Linked DNA regions of Aquibium oceanicum. The protein of the gene in region 1 binds, or shares a complex with, the protein of each later gene. Links are inferred from orthologs where the notes say so. Each region holds a gene or a part of one and is shown on either strand. Other genes may lie near its edges.

The links. The genes of interacting proteins can lie anywhere in the genome.
Region 2: the proteins of rpsG (region 1) and tig are in contact, whole or in part, in a crystal structure (PDB 3GTY), measured with the Thermotoga maritima proteins. The link is inferred for Aquibium oceanicum from one-to-one orthologs. Residues at the interface, in WP_004081843.1 of Thermotoga maritima: Lys34, Lys52, Lys55, Glu59, Arg62, Gln63, Glu66, Asn67, Lys69, Val71, Arg95, Ala109, Lys110, Lys111, Gly112, Arg113, Pro114, Glu117, Glu121, Ile124, Ala125, Tyr127, Asn128, Asn129, Thr130, Gly131, Lys135, Asp139, Arg142, Met143; in WP_004081061.1 of Thermotoga maritima: Glu122, Val124, Val129, Leu130, Tyr133, Glu188, Gly259, Ile262, Tyr263, Glu266, Ser270, Glu273, Gln274, Glu277, Arg308, Gln311, Ile312, Ser315, Tyr316, Glu325, Arg329, Arg336, Leu363, Phe366, Trp367, Arg373, Leu377, Arg381, Leu384, Glu387.

What each region holds. Positions count from the first base shown.
Region 1 is NZ_CP018171.1:3,310,056-3,317,557, reverse strand. What follows is about bases 357-3,122. They hold rpsG (30S ribosomal protein S7), read left to right. Parts: upstream 357-1,387; coding sequence 1,388-1,858; downstream 1,859-3,122. Other genes in these bases: fusA (elongation factor G), read left to right, coding at 1,895-3,122; rpsL (30S ribosomal protein S12), read left to right, coding at 945-1,316; BSQ44_RS16270 (transcriptional regulator), read right to left, coding at 357-470. Outside these bases: more of BSQ44_RS16270, read right to left, coding at 189-356; more of fusA, read left to right, coding at 3,123-3,985; tuf (elongation factor Tu), read left to right, coding at 4,051-5,226; rpsJ (30S ribosomal protein S10), read left to right, coding at 5,298-5,606; rplC (50S ribosomal protein L3), read left to right, coding at 5,670-6,377; rplD (50S ribosomal protein L4), read left to right, coding at 6,377-6,997; BSQ44_RS16230 (50S ribosomal protein L23), read left to right, coding at 6,994-7,287; rplB (50S ribosomal protein L2), read left to right, coding at 7,306-7,502.
Region 2 is NZ_CP018171.1:1,225,528-1,230,811, reverse strand. What follows is about bases 2,369-5,284. They hold tig (trigger factor), read right to left. Parts: upstream 4,599-5,284; coding sequence 3,138-4,598; downstream 2,369-3,137. Other genes in these bases: BSQ44_RS06130 (GDYXXLXY domain-containing protein), read right to left, coding at 4,920-5,284; sufA (Fe-S cluster assembly scaffold SufA), read right to left, coding at 2,577-2,963; BSQ44_RS06150 (GFA family protein), read left to right, coding at 2,369-2,574. In the rest of the region: BSQ44_RS06160 (NUDIX hydrolase), read left to right, coding at 1-376; BSQ44_RS06155 (inorganic phosphate transporter), read left to right, coding at 497-2,065; more of BSQ44_RS06150, read left to right, coding at 2,077-2,368. UniProt on the Bacillus subtilis protein: Involved in protein export. Acts as a chaperone by maintaining the newly synthesized protein in an open conformation. Functions as a peptidyl-prolyl cis-trans isomerase.

The sequences.
Region 1 (7,502 bases):
AATTGCCGCGCTGCGAGTGAACTAGCTCACATACCGCTTTCCAGGGTCCGGGCTAGATGACGTTGCGGCAGTCGATCGGGTCAATGACCTCCCAGCCGCTTCTTGGCCGCCCGGTTAAATGCCCCGCCGGGCGGCCTTTTTCCTTCTAAAGAACCGATGACGGCGGCCGCGTCGCGCGGGCAGGGCGGTCAGAACGCCTCGTCGAAGGTCACGATCGAGACGGCACCTTCGATGGCACCCTGGAAGGCGGAGAGATGCGGTTCGTCGTCGGGGACCCCGTCCATGTCTCCGATCTGGTCCAGTTCCGCCTCGGCGTAGCCTTCGCGGGCGAGTGCCTCCAGCGCGGTGCGGACCGCCGTGTCGTCGTCGGGCGCGACCAGGAGCACGTGCACCCCTTGCGAATCGTCACCCTTGTTGCGCCACACGCGGCCGGTGATGATGGTGACGGGACGCATTTCATTGTCGTTCATGCCAGTGATTCCGTTTGTCGTCGTCTTGTCGGACGCACCCCCCGCTCCTATCTCCGGTTCTCGCATGGCCGGGGCCTCCACGACAGCCCGAATGCCGATATTTTCGGATCGGGTTCGGTTGAGGCGCGCAATTATCTTGCCTGCCGGAAGCGGACTTCGTCCAAGCCGTGGTTTCGGCGAGATAATCGGCTCCGCGGGGTTGACGGTCGGGGCGACTGCGGGTAGAAGCCGCCTCGTCTGAGCCGATGTGAGACTTGGCCTTTCGGAGCGACGCGCTTCGAAGTTCGTCTCAAACAGGGTTCGTTTTACGAGCGACAAAATCTCCGGCGTGCATGAGGCGCACAAGCGCTTCCTCTGCTGTTTGTTCGGGCGGGACCGCAAATGCGGTGTTTGGCCCGGCTTCGCGTATGGAAATGGCGCTCATTGCGGCCCCCGACGGGCTTGAGACACGGAATTTAGAAAGAGGAAGGTTTAATGCCTACCGTAAACCAGCTGATCCGCAAGCCGCGCATAGCGCCGGTGAAGCGCAACAAGGTCCCGGCCATGCAGGCCAACCCGCAGAAGCGGGGCGTCTGCACGCGCGTCTATACGACGACGCCGAAGAAGCCGAACTCCGCGCTCCGCAAGGTCGCCAAGATTCGCCTCGTCAACGGCTTCGAAGTGATCGGCTACATCCCCGGCGAGGGCCACAACCTCCAGGAACACTCGGTCGTCATGATCCGCGGCGGTCGCGTGAAGGACCTTCCGGGTGTTCGCTACCACATCATCCGCGGCGTGCTCGACACGCAGGGCGTGAAGAACCGCAAGCAGCGCCGTTCGAAGTACGGCGCGAAGCGTCCGAAGTGACCTGAGCGTCGGTCGTTCCGGTCGCGTCACCAGCGCCCGGGCCGCCCCGCAGGATTTGAGGCTGAGAAAATATGTCCCGTCGTCACAGAGCAGAAAAGCGTGAGATCAACCCGGACCCGAAGTTCGGGGACCTGGTCGTCACCAAGTTCATGAATGCGATCATGCTTCACGGCAAGAAGTCGACCGCCGAGACGATCGTCTACAGCGCGCTCGACCAGGTCGAGACCAAGACGAAGCAGGAGCCGGTCACGGTGTTCCACCAGGCGCTCGACAATGTCGCGCCGCACGTGGAAGTTCGTTCGCGTCGCGTCGGCGGCGCCACCTACCAGGTTCCCGTCGACGTGCGTCCGGAGCGCCGCCAGGCGCTGGCGATCCGCTGGCTGATCACCGCCGCGCGCGGCCGCAACGAAACGACGATGGTCGATCGCCTGTCGGGCGAACTGATGGATGCCGCCAACAACCGCGGCACCGCCGTCAAGAAGCGCGAAGACACCCACCGGATGGCGGAAGCCAACCGCGCCTTCGCCCATTACCGCTGGTAATCGGCTAGGCGACAAGAGCAAGCGAGAGGCACACCCATGGCCCGCGACTATAAAATCGAAGACTACCGAAACTTCGGCATCATGGCGCACATCGACGCCGGCAAGACCACGACGACCGAGCGCGTCCTGTTCTACACCGGCAAGTCGCACAAGATCGGCGAAGTCCACGACGGCGCCGCGACCATGGACTGGATGGAGCAGGAGCAGGAGCGCGGCATCACCATCACGTCGGCCGCCACGACCACCTTCTGGCAGGGCCGCGACGGCAAGAAGCGCCGCTTCAACATCATCGACACTCCCGGCCACGTCGACTTCACCATCGAGGTGGAGCGTTCGCTGCGCGTGCTCGACGGCGCCATCGCGCTGCTCGACGCCAATGCCGGCGTGGAGCCGCAGACCGAGACGGTGTGGCGCCAGGCCGACAAGTATCACGTGCCGCGCATGATTTTCTGCAACAAGATGGACAAGATTGGCGCTGACTTCTACCGCTCGGTCGAGATGGTGCAGAGCCGCCTCGGTGCGACGCCGGTGGTCGTGCAGCTGCCCATCGGCGCGGAAAACGATTTCGCCGGCGTCATCGACCTGATCGAGATGAAGGCCCTGGTTTGGCGCTCCGAGAACCTCGGCGCCGAATGGGACGTCCTCGACATCCCGGCTGACATGCAGGCGAAGGCCGAAGAGTACCGCGAGAAGATGATCGAGACCGCGGTCGAGATGGACGAGGGCGCGCTCGAGCGCTACCTCGAGGGCGAACTGCCGTCCAACGACGAGTTGCGCGCGCTGATCCGCAAGGGCACCATTCTCGTCAAGTTCTTCCCGATGTTCTGCGGCTCCGCGTTCAAGAACAAGGGCGTGCAGCCTCTGCTCGACGCCGTCGTCGACTTCCTGCCGTCCCCGGTCGATGTCTTCGACATCAAGGGCATCGATCCCAAGACCGAAGCCGAGATTTCGCGCAAGTCGTCCGACGACGAGGCGCTGTCGATGCTTGCCTTCAAGATCATGAACGACCCGTTCGTCGGTTCGCTCACCTTCTGCCGCATCTATTCGGGCATCCTGAAGAAGGGCGCTTCGCTGGACAACACGGTGAAGGGCAAGAAAGAGCGCATCGGCCGCATGCTGCAGATGCACTCCAACTCGCGCGAGGACATCGAAGAGGCCTATGCCGGCGACATCGTCGCGCTGGCCGGTCTCAAGGACACGACCACGGGCGACACGCTTTGCGACCCGCTGAAGCCGGTCATCCTGGAGCGCATGGAATTCCCCGATCCGGTCATCCAGATCGCGATCGAGCCGAAGACCAAGGGCGACCAGGAGAAGATGGGCCTGGCACTCAACCGCCTGGCGGCCGAGGATCCCTCCTTCCGCGTCAAGACCGACGAGGAATCCGGGCAGACCATCATCGCCGGCATGGGCGAGCTGCATCTCGACATCATCGTCGACCGCATGCGGCGCGAGTTCAAGGTCGAGGCCAACGTCGGCGCTCCGCAGGTTGCCTACCGCGAGACCATCACCAAGGTCGCCGAGATCGACTACACGCACAAGAAGCAGACCGGCGGTACGGGACAGTTCGCCCGCGTCAAGCTGGTGTTCGAGCCCAATCCCGACGGCGAGGACTTCCTGTTCGAGTCCAAGATCGTCGGTGGCTCGGTGCCGAAGGAATACATTCCGGGCGTCCAGAAGGGCATCCAGAGCGTCATGTCCTCGGGTCCGGTCGCGGGCTTCCCGATGCTGGGCGTCAAGGCGACCCTGATCGACGGCGCCTACCACGACGTCGACTCCTCGGTTCTCGCCTTCGAGATCGCCTCCCGCGCGGCGTTCCGCGAGGGTGCGCAGAAGGCTGGTGCACAGCTGCTCGAGCCGATCATGAAGGTCGAGGTCGTGACGCCGGAAGACTACGTCGGTTCGGTCATCGGCGACCTGAACGGCCGCCGCGGCCAGATCCAGAACCAGGAGATGCGCGGCATCGCCACCGTCATCAACGCGATGGTGCCGCTCGCCAACATGTTCAAGTACGTCGACACGCTGCGTTCGATGTCTCAGGGCCGTGCCCAGTACACGATGCAGTTCGACCACTACGAGCCGGTGCCGAACGCGGTCGCGCAGGAAATCCAGAAGAAGTACGCCTGATCCCCAGGGACTGTCGTCAGTAAGATCAATCGCCCGGGACGGGCAGCAGGAAATGGAGACCTCACATGGCAAAAGGTAAATTCGAGCGTAACAAGCCTCATGTGAACATCGGGACGATCGGGCACGTCGACCATGGCAAGACGTCGCTGACGGCTGCGATCACGAAGTACTTCGGCGAGTACCGCGCTTACGACCAGATCGACGCGGCTCCGGAGGAGAAGGCGCGCGGCATCACGATCTCGACGGCGCACGTCGAATACGAGACCGAGGCGCGCCACTACGCCCACGTCGACTGCCCGGGCCACGCCGACTACGTCAAGAACATGATCACGGGTGCCGCGCAGATGGACGGCGCGATCCTGGTCGTTTCGGCCGCCGACGGCCCGATGCCGCAGACGCGCGAGCACATTCTGCTCGCCCGTCAGGTCGGCGTTCCGGCGATCGTGGTGTTCCTGAACAAGGTCGACCAGGTCGACGACGCCGAGCTGCTGGAGCTGGTCGAGCTCGAGGTTCGCGAGCTTCTGTCGATGTACGAGTTCCCCGGCGACGACATTCCGATCGTCAAGGGTTCGGCGCTGGCCGCTCTGGAAGACTCCAACAAGGAGATCGGCGAGGACGCGGTTCGCGAACTGATGAAGCAGGTCGACAGCTACATCCCGACGCCCGAGCGTCCGATCGACCAGCCCTTCCTGATGCCGATCGAGGACGTGTTCTCGATCTCGGGCCGCGGCACGGTCGTGACGGGTCGCGTCGAGCGCGGCATCGTCAAGGTCGGCGAGACGGTCGAGATCGTGGGCATCCGCGACACGACCTCGACGACGGTGACGGGCGTGGAGATGTTCCGCAAGCTGCTCGACCAGGGCCAGGCGGGCGACAACATCGGCGCGCTGCTGCGCGGTGTCGACCGCGAGGGCGTTGAGCGCGGCCAGGTGCTGTGCAAGCCGGGTTCGGTGAAGCCGCACACCAAGTTCAAGGCCGAGGCCTACATCCTGACCAAGGAGGAGGGCGGCCGCCACACGCCGTTCTTCACCAACTACCGTCCGCAGTTCTACTTCCGCACGACGGACGTGACCGGCATCGTGACCCTGCCGGAAGGCACCGAAATGGTGATGCCGGGCGACAACGTGACGGTCGACGTGACGCTGATCGTGCCGATCGCCATGGAAGAGAAGCTGCGCTTCGCCATCCGCGAAGGCGGCCGCACCGTCGGCGCCGGCATCGTGGCGAGCATCGTCGAGTAACAAAAAACGAAACGGTCTGTCGCGGGCGCGAGCAAGCCCCGCGCCCGCGAAAGACTTGAAGGATTTGACGAATGAACGGCCAGAACATCCGCATACGCCTCAAAGCGTTCGACCATCGCGTCCTCGACGCCTCCACGCGCGAGATCGTCTCCACGGCGAAGCGTACCGGCGCCAGCGTTCGCGGTCCGGTCCCGCTGCCGACGCGGATCGAGAAATTTACCGTCAATCGCTCGCCGCACATCGACAAGAAGAGCCGCGAGCAGTTCGAGATGCGCACGCACAAGCGGCTGCTCGACATCGTTGACCCGACTCCGCAAACCGTCGATGCGCTGATGAAGCTCGACCTGGCCGCCGGCGTCGACGTCGAGATCAAGCTCTAGGCAGAGGGCCTCACGGAAACGGCTTCGGCCCGGACCTGGAACCCTGAAAAGGAAATTGAACCGATGCGTTCAGGTGTTATCGCACAGAAAATCGGGATGACGCGCATCTACAACGATGCGGGCGAGCACGTGCCGGTCACGGTTCTCCGGATGGAGAACTGTCAGGTCGTGGCGCAGCGCACCCAGGAAAAGAACGGCTACGATGCCGTGCAGCTCGGCGTCGGGATGCGCAAGGTGAAGAATACGTCGAAGGCCATGCGCGGCCATTTCGCCGCCGCCTCCGTGGAGCCGAAGGCCAAGGTCGCCGAGTTCCGCGTGTCGCCCGACAACATGCTGGATGTCGGCATGGAGATCACCGTCGATCACTTCGTCGCCGGCCAGAAGGTCGACGTGACGGGCACCACGGTCGGCAAGGGCTTCCAGGGCGTCATCAAGCGGCACCATTTCGGTGGCGGCCGTGCCACGCACGGTAACTCCGTGTCGCACCGTACCCACGGCTCCACCGGCCAGCGCCAGGATCCGGGCAAGGTGTTCAAGGGCAAGAAGATGGCCGGCCACATGGGCCAGACCCGCGTCACCACGCAGAACGTCGAGATCGTCTCGACCGATGCTGAACGCGGTCTGATCCTGATCCGCGGCGCTGTTCCGGGCTCCAAGGGCGCCTGGATCATCGTCAAGGACGCCGTCAAGGTCGCGCTCCCCGACAATGCGCCGAAGCCGGCTGCGCTGCGGGCCAAGAATGAAGCTCCGGCCGTCGAAGGAGCCGCGTGATGGACATCAAGATTACCACGCTCGCCGGCGCCGAAGCCGGCAAGGTGACCCTGTCGGACGAGATCTTCGGTCTCGACCCGCGCGAGGACATCCTGCAGCGCGTCGTGCGCTGGCAGCTGGCCAAGCGCCAGCAGGGCACCCACAAGGCGAAGGGCCGCTCCGAGATCGCGCGCACCGGCGCCAAGATGTACAAGCAGAAGGGGACGGGCCGCGCCCGTCACCACTCTGCCCGCGCTCCGCAGTTCCGCGGCGGCGGCAAGGCCCACGGCCCGGTGGTGCGCAGCCACGAGCACGACCTTCCCAAGAAGGTGCGCGCTCTCGGCCTGAAGCACGCGCTGTCGGCCAAGGCGAAGGCGTCCAGCCTCATCGTCGTCGACGACCTGATGCTGTCGGATGCCAAGACCAAGGCCCTGGTGGCGAACTTCGCCGGCCTGGGACTGACCAACGCGCTGATGATCGGCGGCGCCGAGCTTGACCAGAACTTCAAGCGCGCCGCTTCGAACATCCCGAACATCGACGTGCTGCCCGTCCAGGGCATCAACGTCTACGACATTCTTCGCCGCGGCACGCTCGTCCTTTCCAAGGCGGCCGTCGAGGCACTCGAGGAGCGCTTCAAATGACTGACCTTCGCCACTACGACGTGATCGTCAGCCCGGCGATCACCGAAAAGTCGACCATGGCCTCCGAGTTCAACCAGGTCGTGTTCAACGTCGCCAAGAAGGCGTCGAAGCCCGAGATCAAGGCTGCTGTCGAGGCGCTGTTCGGCGTCAAGGTGACCGCGGTCAACACCATGGTCCGCAAGGGCAAGGTGAAGCGCTTCCGCGGCACCAAGGGCCGCCTGAGCGATGTCAAGAAGGCGATTGTGACGCTGGCCGACGGCCAGTCGATCGACGTCGCCACCGGACTCTGAGAGGCTTGAGGTAACAAGATGGCACTCAAGAATTACAACCCGGTGACGCCCAGCCAGCGACAGCTGGTGATCGTCGACCGCTCCGGCCTCTACAAGGGCAAGCCGGTCAAGGGCCTGACGGACGGCCTGACGAAATCGGGCGGCCGCAACAATGCCGGCCGGGTGACCGCACGCTTCATCGGCGGCGGCCACAAGCGGACCTACCGCATCATCGA
Region 2 (5,284 bases), 2.1 Mb from region 1 along the record:
GGAAGCCGATCGCGGCATAGAAGTCATGCTGATCACCAGCCGCGACACGGGCCGCTGGGTCCTGCCGAAGGGCTGGCCGGAAGGCGACGAAGCGTTGCACGAGGCGGCGATGCGCGAGGCGGCCGAGGAGGCCGGCCTGCGCGGCTCGATCTCCGACAAGGAAAGCGGACGCTACTTCTACGGCAAGGGTCTCAAGTCCGGGCTGGAGCAGCGCTGCGAGGTTTACGTTTTTCCGATGAAGGTGGATCGGGTCGAGCAGAAATGGCCGGAGAAGGGCCAGCGTATCCGCAAGTGGTTCGCGCCCCAGATCGCGGCGAGCCGCGTGCGCGAACCAGAACTCGCCGAACTTCTTTCGGTTTTTGCGCCCTCCGCCTGAGGCTCGCCGCCCGACTCTTCATTTTCCACACGAAATCGGCGCCGGGTCGTGATTGGACCGCCCGATGAACTTGTCGCGTGCTGCGCGGTTCCCTAAGCGGGAGCCTGAGCGGAAGGGATCATGGCCGACATAAGCGAGCGCGCGCGCAAGACGACACTCGACAAGGACCTCGACAAGCTCGTCCGCGTCGAGGAAGCCACGAGCTTCGTCGCCCGGGGTCTGGTGGCACCCGGTCTTGCCCTCTTCTTCATGGCCTTCGTCGCCGTCGCCGTCGCGATCTTCAGCGCCGGCGATCCGGGCGCGATCGCGATCGTGGCCGCCGCCGCGATCGGCGCCTACATGGCGCTCAACATCGGCGCCAACGACGTGGCCAACAACGTCGCCCCTGCGGTCGGAGCGCGGGCGCTCACCATGGGCGGTGCGCTGCTGCTTGCCGCCGTCTTCGAGACGTCCGGGGCCCTGATTGCCGGCGGCGACGTCGTGCAGACGATCTCGAAGGGCATCGTCGACCGCGAGGCGATCGGCGAACCGGCGGTCTTCATAAGCGCGATGATGGCGGCTCTCCTCGCCTCGGCGGTCTGGATCAATCTGGCGACGGCCATCGGCGCGCCGGTCTCGACGACGCATTCCGTCGTCGGCGGCGTGATGGGCGCAGGCCTCGCCGCGGCCGGCCTGTGGTCGGTCGACTGGGGCGTCATGGCCGGCATCGCCGCCAGTTGGGTCATATCGCCGGTCATGGGCGGGGTCATCGCGGCCGCCTTCCTCGCCTTCATCAAGGCGCGCATCATCTATCAGGACGAGAAGATCGCCGCCGCCCGGCGCTGGGTTCCGTTGCTCATCGCCATCATGGCCGGATCATTCGCGGCCTACCTGGCCACCAAGGGCCTGTCGAAGATCGTGCATCTGAGCGGCGGCGGCATCGCGATCATCGGTGCCGGCGCCTTCCTCGTCGCCTGGGGTATCGCGCAGGTCTTCGTCAATCGCCAGTCTCAGGGCATGGAAAACCGCAACCAGTCCCTGCGCAAGCTCTTCAACCTGCCGCTGGTGATCTCGGCTGCGCTGCTCTCGTTCGCCCACGGCGCCAACGATGTCGCGAACGCGGTCGGGCCGCTGGCGGCCATCGTGCAGACCGCTTCCGGCAGCGGCATCGTCGCCTCGGTGCACATCCCCTTCTGGGTGATGCTCATCGGCGCCTTCGGCATCACCTTCGGACTGCTGCTCTTCGGCCCCAAGCTCGTCCGGATGGTCGGCGAGCAGATCACCAAGCTCAATCCGATGCGCGCCTTCTGCGTGGCGCTCTCCGCCGCGCTCACGGTTATCGTGGCGTCCTGGTTCGGGCTGCCGGTCAGTTCCACGCACATCGCGGTCGGCGCGGTCTTCGGCGTGGGCTTCTTCCGCGAATGGTACACGGCGAACTCGCCGCGCCGCCGCGCCTATCTCGAGCGTAAGGTCAACCGGCTGCGGGCCGAGCGCGCCGCAAGCGGGTCGACTGCCGATACGCAGGAGATCGACAGCGACGAAGAGGACGAGCCGGCTGGAGAACCAGCCGTCTCACGCGAGGAGGTCACGCGGCGCAAGCTGGTGCGGCGCGCCCATTTCTCCACCATCGTGGCGGCATGGCTGGTCACCGTGCCGGCAACGGCCGCGATTGCCGGGGGCCTCTTCCTCGTGCTCGAACAGCTCAGATAGGAGATTTGCGCATGCCGATACTTCTCAAGGGATCATGCCGCTGCGGCACCGTCCGCTTCGAGGTGGAAAGCAACACGCCGGTCCCCTACCAGCTTTGCTACTGCTCGATCTGCCGCAAGCAGCAGGGCGGCGGCGGGTTCGCCATCAATCTCGGCGCGAATGCGAAAACGATGAAGGTCACCGGAGAGGAACATCTCGGCCTCTACCGGGCGGAGATCGAGGACGAGGAGCGGCCGACCTGCGAGGTGTCCACCGGCGAGCGGCGCTTCTGCCGCGAATGCGGCTCGGCGCTGTGGCTCTACGATCCGACCTGGCCGGATCTCGTCCATCCCTTCGCCTCGGCGATCGACAGCGAACTGCCGGTGGCGCCGGAGCGCGTCCATCTGATGCTCAAGTACAAGCCGTCATGGGTGGAACCGGACGTCCGCGAGGGCGACAGCCGCTTCGACCTCTATCCGGAGGAGTCCATCGAGGGCTGGCACCGGAAACGGGGTCTGTGGGTCGACTGACCTCAGGCCGCGCTGGCCGCGCGGGCTTCCGCCAGCGCCTTCAGGTCGGCGGGCTTCAACTCGACGGACTCGCCGCAGCCGCAAGCCGACGACTGGTTCGGGTTGGTGAAGGTGAAGCCGGAGCGCAACCTGGTCGTCTCGAAGCCCATCTGCGTGCCCAGGAGAAACAGCGACGCCTCGGGCGCGACATAGACGTGCGCGCCCTCGTGTTCGACGTGGTCGTCGCGGGAATCCGGCTCGTTCACCAGATCGACCGTGTACTCCATGCCCGCGCAGCCGCCCTTCTTGACGCCGACGCGAATGCCGGTCGCGCCCTCGCGGCCAGAGACAATCTCGCGCACGCGGCGCGCCGCGTCCGTCGTCATCGTCATCACCTGGAATCGGCCCATTTCTCTCTCCATACGAATGGGCAGGCCCAAAATCGCACCTGCATGTCTTCCCCCTAAAATGGGGGATAGGCGCCAAACGCGCAAGGGTGGCGAAGCCATCCGGCCGCGCCACCCTTGCTGGGTTCGATGGAGCCGCCCGACCGCTTGAGCGCGGTGGCGGCTCTTCGTGCCGTGCTACTCGGCGCCGTCTTCGGCGACGGCTTCGCTCTCGGCGGCCTTCGCCTTCTTCTTCGGAGCGGCCTTCTTCTTCGGCGCTGCTTCCTTTTCGGAAGCCGCCTCGGCCTTGGCCTCATCCGCCTCGTCGTCCGCCAGAAGCTCTTCCTTCGAGACCTTCTTGTCGGTGACGTTGATCAGGGTCATCAGGTGGTCGACGACCTTCTCCTCGAACAGCGGCGCGCGGAATTCCGCCAGCGCGGCCGGGTTCTTGCGGTAGAAGTCGTAGACCTGCTGCTCCTGGCCGGGGTAGCGGCGTACCGTCTCCATGAGCGCACGCTGCATCTCCTCGTCGGACACCTGCACGCCCGCCTTGTCGCCGATCTCGGCCAGAACCAGCCCGAGGCGGACGCGGCGTTCAGCGAGACGCTGATACTCGGCGCGCGCCTCCTCCTCGGTCGTGTCCTCGTCGGTGAAGGTCTTGCCGGCGGATTCGAGATCGCGCGTCACCTGATTCCAGATGTTGGTGAACTCCGCCTCGACCAGCTTCGAGGGGGCCTCGAACTTGTAGGTCTCGTCCAGCGCGTCGAGCAACTGGCGCTTCACCTTCTGGCGTGTCACCGTGCCGAACTGGCTCTCGAGTTGCCCCTTGATGATCTCGCGCAGGCGCTCGAGCGAATCCAGTCCCAGCGACTTGGCGACCTCGTCGTTGAGCTCGATCGCCTCCGGGGAAGCGATTTCCGACACCTTGACGTCGAAGGTCGCGGCCTTGCCCGCGAGATGGGCCGCCTGGTACTGCTCGGGGAAAGTCACCTCGACCACCTTCTCGTCGCCGGCCTTGGCGCCGACCAGCTGGTCCTCGAACCCCGGGATGAACTGGTTGGAGCCGATCACGATGTTGGCGCCGCTGTCGGCCCCGCCCTCGAAGGGCTCGCCGTCAACCTTGCCGACGTAGTCCATGGTCACGCGGTCGCCGGTCTCGGCCTTGCCGTCCTTCGGCGTATAGGTGCGCGCCGATTCGGCGACCCGCATCGCCTGCTCGTCGATTTCGGATTCAGGGACGTCGTAGACCTCGCGCGTCACGGAGATGCCGGACACGTCCTGGATCTCGATGGGCGGGATGACCTCGTAGGCGATGGAGAATTCGAAGTCGGCCTGGCCGGCGAGGATCTTCTCGGCTTCGGACTCGTCCTCGGTCATCTTGACCTCGGGCTGCATGGCGGCCTTCTCGCCGCGCTCCTTGATGATGGAGCCGGTCGAGTTGGAGAGGATCTCGTTGACCACCTCGGCCATGACGGACTTGCCGTAGACCTTGCGCAGGTGGTTGACCGGCACCTTGCCGGGACGGAAGCCGTTGATGCGCACCTTGCCCTTGGCGTCCTGAAGACGTTCCAGCAGCCGCGCTTCCATGTCCTTTGCGGGGACCACCACCTGGATCTCGCGCTTCAGCCCAGTGTTCAGCGTCTCGGTAACCTGCATCATCAAACCTTTGTCTTCACGAATTCCGGGGCGGAACGGCTCTTTCCGTTTCGCCTGCCGGATTCCTTGGGCCGGGAGTGGCTTTCTGGTGCGGGTGGAGGGACTTGAACCCCCACGGCTTGCGCCACAGGAACCTAAATCCTGCGTGTCTACCAGTTCCACCACACCCGCTCAGGAAGCAAACGCGCCTCCCGAAGCGGGGCGTCTATATCACCGCGCATCACGGCTTCAAAGGGGAAACACCCCAGAAATGCGGCTTTTTTCGCGCTTGGCTGGCGAATTGCTTCCCACTTCCAGCCCGCGCGATGCTTATGCTCGCCACGTTCAGTAGAGCGGCTCCTCGTAAAGGCGTGTTTTGCCGTCGAAGAATGCCTTGATCTGGGCCGTTCCGCCCTCCCCGATGGCAGCCAGGATCATGAAGGGTCGCTCGCGCATGTCGCGCTCGATCTCGCGTCCCTCGCCTTCGGGAAGATAGAAGCGTTCGATGCCGTAGGACAGCCGAACCTGGTCGATCGCCGCGAATGCGGTGTCGATCGTACCGGCGATCTCGACCTGGCCGTCGGGCATCGCGGACGCTTGCGTTTCTGCGAGCCGCGCGCCAACCGGACGCCACAGCCCGTCGTCGCCCGGCGCCAGACGGACCAGCACCGGCGTTCCCTTTGCGGCGTCGGCGTCGGCGAGCGGCGGCT